Regions from separate parts of the Lysinibacillus sp. FSL M8-0134 genome, predicted to be linked through region 1. Evidence: a T-box and tRNA genes for the amino acid it is inferred to sense, from the RefSeq annotation. Region 1 holds a T-box; the other holds one or more tRNA genes.
The links. A T-box is a leader RNA that pairs with one kind of tRNA and senses whether it is charged. The one in region 1 lies ahead of argS (arginine--tRNA ligase), so its partner is inferred to be a tRNA-Arg.
Positions count from the first base shown of each region.

Region 2: it has a tRNA-Arg gene. The T-box ahead of argS (arginine--tRNA ligase) is inferred to sense a tRNA for this amino acid. The anticodon was not compared.

Region 1 covers NZ_JBBPAJ010000001.1:2,155,547-2,158,797, forward strand. The annotation lists gene MKY49_RS10945 (FAD-dependent oxidoreductase) at 1-1,254, shown strand, start outside; T-box leader at 1,337-1,555, shown strand; gene argS (arginine--tRNA ligase) at 1,600-3,251, shown strand, end outside.
Region 2 covers NZ_JBBPAJ010000001.1:3,384,608-3,387,858, reverse strand. The annotation lists rRNA gene MKY49_RS17335 (23S ribosomal RNA) at 1-1,042, shown strand, start outside; rRNA gene rrf (5S ribosomal RNA) at 1,204-1,319, shown strand; tRNA gene MKY49_RS17325 (tRNA-Val) at 1,330-1,405, shown strand; tRNA gene MKY49_RS17320 (tRNA-Thr) at 1,409-1,484, shown strand; tRNA gene MKY49_RS17315 (tRNA-Lys) at 1,492-1,567, shown strand; tRNA gene MKY49_RS17310 (tRNA-Leu) at 1,585-1,669, shown strand; tRNA gene MKY49_RS17305 (tRNA-Gly) at 1,706-1,780, shown strand; tRNA gene MKY49_RS17300 (tRNA-Leu) at 1,786-1,874, shown strand; tRNA gene MKY49_RS17295 (tRNA-Arg) at 1,883-1,959, shown strand; tRNA gene MKY49_RS17290 (tRNA-Pro) at 1,970-2,046, shown strand; tRNA gene MKY49_RS17285 (tRNA-Ala) at 2,061-2,136, shown strand; tRNA gene MKY49_RS17280 (tRNA-Met) at 2,163-2,236, shown strand; tRNA gene MKY49_RS17275 (tRNA-Ile) at 2,244-2,320, shown strand; tRNA gene MKY49_RS17270 (tRNA-Ser) at 2,336-2,428, shown strand; tRNA gene MKY49_RS17265 (tRNA-Met) at 2,482-2,556, shown strand; tRNA gene MKY49_RS17260 (tRNA-Asp) at 2,560-2,635, shown strand; tRNA gene MKY49_RS17255 (tRNA-Phe) at 2,694-2,769, shown strand; tRNA gene MKY49_RS17250 (tRNA-Gly) at 2,775-2,848, shown strand; tRNA gene MKY49_RS17245 (tRNA-Ile) at 2,850-2,926, shown strand; tRNA gene MKY49_RS17240 (tRNA-Asn) at 2,931-3,007, shown strand; tRNA gene MKY49_RS17235 (tRNA-Ser) at 3,018-3,108, shown strand; tRNA gene MKY49_RS17230 (tRNA-Glu) at 3,111-3,182, shown strand; gene MKY49_RS17225 (VOC family protein) at 3,245-3,251, opposite strand, start outside.

The sequences.
Region 1 (3,251 bases):
ATAAAGGATAAACGCATGGCTGTGACTTTAATGCTGCATTTAAAAAATGTAGATTGGGATGAAGTGAAAAAAGCAGCGAAGTCTGACGTATTTGGCGGAGCCAACTTAAATCATACGGTTATGTGGGGCTTCACAAAGCTACATGATGAATACAAGCCTATACAAGAGGGCACGAGATTAAGAGGGTTAAATTTAGCGCGCGTCGATGATGAATATTTTATTAATGCCTTACAAATCTTTGGCATTGATGGCTTGAATGACAACTCCAAACAAGCGGCCATTGCGGCAGGTAAGAAAGAAACGTTACACATTCTCAAATATTTACAGGAAAATTTCCCAGGATTTGAAAAAGCGGAAATTGTCAGCTATCCAGAAGAGCTGTATGTGAGAGAAACAAGACATATTTGGGCCGAATATCAATTACCCATGGCTGATCTTTGGAAAAATAGTGATCAGTGGGATAGTATTGGAATTGCCTCGTACCCAGTGGATGTGCAAGCACAGACACCTCATGACTATGGCTACGTTATTGCTGCACCAAAGCAGTATGCCATTCCTTTCCGTTCATTAGTACCGAAGGATATTGATGGCTTGCTTGTGGTTGGACGCTCAGCCGGTTATTCGTCACTGGCAGCTGGTAGTGCGCGTGTTGTGCCTACCGGAATGGTAACAGGTGAAGCGGCTGGTACTGCGGCTGCACTAGCTTTGAAAGAGAATATCAGCTTTAGAGACATGAGCAAGGATAAAAAGCTTATTGCCTCTTTAAGAAAGCAGCTCGAAAAACAGGGAGCTTATGTTGATTCATTTTCTGTTGAGTATCCGTATCAAGGAAAATGGTATGATGAAGCCATTCAAACACTCATTAATTACGGTCTTGTAGTAGGTGGCTACGAAAATGATTTAAAAGTCGATAGTAAGGCAACAAAAATTAAGTTTGCTAAAATGCTAAAAGAGAGTATGCTCCGTGCTGGTGGAGAGAGTGCCACAGCTAAGAAGGATCAGCTCGAAATTGTCATTAATAAAGTTTATAATAATGGTGATGAAGCCATTATGAGAGATGAAATGGCACAATATTTGGCTGACGTTCTTTTAGGCAAATCCGATGCTACTAGCTGGGATACGTTGATTCAAAAAGGAATCGTCACGGAAAAAGTGGCGAAGAAAGTCAGAGAGAATAAGAATTTAAAATTAAAAGAGATGTACGCCATCATGGCCGATGTCATTCACTATGTAGAAAAAGAACGTTCCTCCTGATGAGGAGCGTTTTTTTCAAAAGGAAAATGAAAATCATATTGACGCCAACTAGAAAGTCCTGTAATATATGTCAAAATCATAAAAAAATTCGATGAAAAAGAGAGTAGTTGATGGGACAGCTGGCAAGCGAGTTAGGGATGGTGTGAGCCTAATACAGAAACCATGAATGAAGCGCACTTTGAAGAAGATTCTCGAACTAGTAGTAGAGAATAGCGGGGCGTCACCTCGTTAACAACGGAAAGTGGTCATAACAATGGCAACTAGAGTGGTACCACGGGATTACTATGCTCTCGTCTCTAATTTATAGAGACGGGGGCTTTTTTATTTGAACAGGAGGATGGGAAAATGAATAAACAAATTGCTAATAGTATTGCAGAAGTTTTTAATCAACAGTTATCGGTGGATGAGATTGAACATTTATTAGAAAAACCAAGAACTTTAGAGCTTGGGGATGTGGCATTTCCGTGCTTTACGTTAGCTAAAACATGGAAGAGATCACCGCAAAGTATTGCCGCGGATATAGCGAATCAGTTAAAAAGTGATGACATCCAGCGTGTGGAGGCTGTGGGTGGCTATGTCAATATTTTTTTGAATCAACAGCAAGTGACGCAGCATGTGTTAAGCAATATCCTGCACGAGAAACACTTATATGGCACCAATCAAACTGCCATGGGACGCGTCGTGTTAGATTTTTCATCGCCCAATATTGCGAAGCCTTTCTCCATGGGACATTTACGTTCAACGGTCATCGGCAATGCATTAGCTAATATTGCTACGAAAAATGGCTATCAAGCGATTCGTATCAATCATCTAGGTGACTGGGGCACCCAATTTGGTAAACTCATCGTGGCGTATCATTATTGGGGTGACAAACAGGCCATTACAGCATCACCGATTGAGGAGTTATTAAAGATTTATGTGAAGTTTCATGAAAAAGCAGAGCAAGATCCAACACTAAACGAACAGGCACGTGCAGCCTTTAAAGCGTTAGAAGACGGCGATGAAGAGGCACTCGCATTATGGCAGTGGTTCAGAGATGTCTCCTTAGTAGAGTTTCAGACAATCTATCAGCTACTCGGCATTGATTTTGATGCCTTTACGGGAGAGGCCTTTTACAATGATAAAATGACAGCCGTTGTGACAGAGCTAAAAGATAAAGAACTCTTAGTAGAATCAGACGGGGCATATGTAGTTGAGTTAGACAATATGCCACCGTGCTTAATTACAAAAACGGATGGAGCTACGCTTTATGCAACGCGTGACTTAGCTGCAGCCTTCTATCGTCAACAGCACTACCAGCCAGAAAAGATTTTCTACGTGGTCGGTAATGAGCAATCACTACACTTTAAGCAACTATTTCAAGTCATCGACAAAATGGGCTATGCTTGGGCAAACCATCTACACCACGTACCATTTGGGATGATGCTTAAGGATGGTAAAAAAATGTCTACACGTAAAGGCAAAGTGGTGTTGCTTGCTGATGTGCTCAAAGAGGCTATTGCAACGGCCAAGCACAATATTGAAGAAAAGAACCCTCATTTACCAAATAAAGAACAAGTAGCACAGCAAGTAGGGGTAGGTGCGGTCATTTTCAATGATTTAAAATATCATCGCCAAAATGATATTGAATTCTCAATCGAACAAATGATGAATTTTGAAGGAGAAACAGGGCCATATGTGCAATACACCTATGCACGTCTGTGTTCAATTTTAGAAAAAGTCGAGGTACCATCACATGACGTGACTCTCGAAGCATTAGGTGAGCAGGCTTGGCCGATTATTTTATTATTAGAACAATTTCCTAACGTGGTGGTCACAGCTTTTGAACAGGCAGATCCGTCGCTAATAGCAAAGTTCGCGTTACAGCTTGCACGTTTATTGAATAAATATTATGCACAACATAAAATATTAGCCGATGATGCACAACAAACATCACGTATAGCACTATGTTATTGTGTCGCAATCATCTTAAAAGAATCACTCACTTTATTGGGCAT
Region 2 (3,251 bases), 1.2 Mb from region 1:
GAGTGGTTAGCGCAAGCGAAGCTGCGAATTGAAGCCCCAGTAAACGGCGGCCGTAACTATAACGGTCCTAAGGTAGCGAAATTCCTTGTCGGGTAAGTTCCGACCCGCACGAAAGGCGTAACGATCTGGGCACTGTCTCAACGAGAGACTCGGTGAAATTATAGTACCTGTGAAGATGCAGGTTACCCGCGACAGGACGGAAAGACCCCGTGGAGCTTTACTGTAGCCTGATATTGAATTTTGGTACAACTTGTACAGGATAGGTAGGAGCCAGAGATCTCGGAGCGCCAGCTTCGAAGGAGGCGTCGGTGGGATACTACCCTGGTTGTATTGAAATTCTAACCCATGCCCCTTAGCGGGGCAGGAGACAGTGTCAGGCGGACAGTTTGACTGGGGCGGTCGCCTCCTAAAAGGTAACGGAGGCGCCCAAAGGTTCCCTCAGAATGGTTGGAAATCATTCGTAGAGTGTAAAGGCACAAGGGAGCTTGACTGCGAGACCTACAAGTCGAGCAGGGTCGAAAGACGGGCTTAGTGATCCGGTGGTTCCGCATGGAAGGGCCATCGCTCAACGGATAAAAGCTACCCCGGGGATAACAGGCTTATCTCCCCCAAGAGTCCACATCGACGGGGAGGTTTGGCACCTCGATGTCGGCTCATCGCATCCTGGGGCTGTAGTCGGTCCCAAGGGTTGGGCTGTTCGCCCATTAAAGCGGTACGCGAGCTGGGTTCAGAACGTCGTGAGACAGTTCGGTCCCTATCCGTCGTGGGCGTAGGAAATTTGAGAGGAGCTGTCCTTAGTACGAGAGGACCGGGATGGACACACCGCTGGTGTACCAGTTGTCTTGCCAAAGGCATCGCTGGGTAGCTATGTGTGGACGGGATAAGTGCTGAAAGCATCTAAGCATGAAGCCCCCCTCAAGATGAGATTTCCCATTACGCAAGTAAGTAAGATCCCTCAAAGACGATGAGGTAGATAGGTTCGAGGTGGAAGTGTGGTGACACATGGAGCTGACGAATACTAATCGATCGAGGACTTAACCAAATTGTTTGAAGCAGTCAATGTACGTTTATCCAGTTTTGAAAGAACAACTCTTTCATAAGAGCTTCAATACCTTGTGTATTTTAAAGCTTAAAATAATGGAACTTCTGCTAAGAACGCAACATCCATGTTGCAACGCAGAAGCCAGCACATCCATGTGCAAGTCTAGTGATGATGGCAAAGAGGTCACACCCGTTCCCATACCGAACACGGAAGTTAAGCTCTTTAGCGCCGATGGTAGTTGGGGGCTTCCCCCTGTGAGAGTAGGACGTCGCTAGGCATAATACCCAGGAGGATTAGCTCAGCTGGGAGAGCACCTGCCTTACAAGCAGGGGGTCGGCGGTTCGAGCCCGTCATCCTCCACCATATGCCGGTTTAGCTCAGCAGGTAGAGCAACTGACTTGTAATCAGTAGGTCGTGGGTTCGATTCCTATAGCCGGCACCATTTTTTCGAGCCATTAGCTCAGTTGGTAGAGCATCTGACTTTTAATCAGAGGGTCGAAGGTTCGAGTCCTTCATGGCTCACCATTTTGAAATAATAATAAGCGGGTGTGGCGGAATTGGCAGACGCACTAGACTTAGGATCTAGCGCCGCAAGGCGTGGGGGTTCGACTCCCTTCACCCGCACCATTATTTTCATTGCCAGATAAAAAAACTTATGCACATGCGGAAGTAGTTCAGTGGTAGAACACCACCTTGCCAAGGTGGGGGTCGCGAGTTCGAACCTCGTCTTCCGCTCCAAATGTGCCGGGGTGGCGGAACTGGCAGACGCACAGGACTTAAAATCCTGCGGTAGGTGACTACCGTACCGGTTCGATTCCGGTCCTCGGCACCATTTATTATGCGCCCGTAGCTCAATTGGATAGAGCGTCTGACTACGGATCAGAAGGTTATGGGTTCGACTCCTGTCGGGCGCGCCAAAAGAACGAACGGGAAGTAGCTCAGCTTGGTAGAGCACTTGGTTTGGGACCAAGGGGTCGCAGGTTCGAATCCTGTCTTCCCGACCATTTCCTAAAATTATGGGGCCTTAGCTCAGCTGGGAGAGCGCCTGCCTTGCACGCAGGAGGTCAGCGGTTCGATCCCGCTAGGCTCCACCATAGTAAATAACCAGTATAAAGATCCTGGCGGCGTAGCTCAGCTGGCTAGAGCGTACGGTTCATACCCGTAAGGTCGGGGGTTCGATCCCCTCTGCCGCCATCTTAAAGGACCTTTAGCTCAGTTGGTTAGAGCAGACGGCTCATAACCGTCCGGTCGCAGGTTCGAGTCCTGCAAGGTCCACCATTTATATAGTGTAACGGAGGTATACCCAAGTCTGGCTGAAGGGATCGGTCTTGAAAACCGACAGGCGGGTAACACCGCGCGGGGGTTCGAATCCCTCTACCTCCTCCAGTTTTAAATTTTTATAAATGGTGCTTTAAAAACTCGAAACAGAATATCATTATCGCGGGGTGGAGCAGTGGTAGCTCGTCGGGCTCATAACCCGAAGGTCGTTGGTTCAAATCCGGCCCCCGCAACCAAAAGGTCCCGTGGTGTAGCGGTTAACATGCCTGCCTGTCACGCAGGAGATCGCCGGTTCGATCCCGGTCGGGACCGCCATTATTATAATGAAAAACATGAGAAGCAAAAGAGTGAGCAAGCTTAGCATGGACGAAATGGGTCAGTAGCTCAGTTGGTAGAGCATTAGATTGAAGCTCTAAGTGTCGGCGGTTCGATTCCGTCCTGACCCACCATTTATGCGGGTGTAGTTTAATGGTAAAACCTCAGCCTTCCAAGCTGATGTCGTGGGTTCGATTCCCATCACCCGCTCCAAGGGCCTATAGCTCAGCTGGTTAGAGCGCACGCCTGATAAGCGTGAGGTCGATGGTTCGAGTCCATTTAGGCCCACCATTATTCCGAAGTAGCTCAGTTGGTAGTAGCACCTGACTGTTAATCAGGTTGTCGCAGGTTCGAGTCCTGCCTTCGGAGCCATTTTTTATTTGGGGAAGTACTCAAGAGGCTGAAGAGGCGCCCCTGCTAAGGGTGTAGGTCGGGTAACCGGCGCGAGGGTTCAAATCCCTCCTTCTCCGCCATTGGCCCGTTGGTCAAGTGGTTAAGACACCGCCCTTTCACGGCGGTAACACGGGTTCGAATCCCGTACGGGTCATACTAAAAAACAGTAGCTGCATTTGCAGCTACTGTTTTTTTCATATTTAGATAGATATATAATTACTCA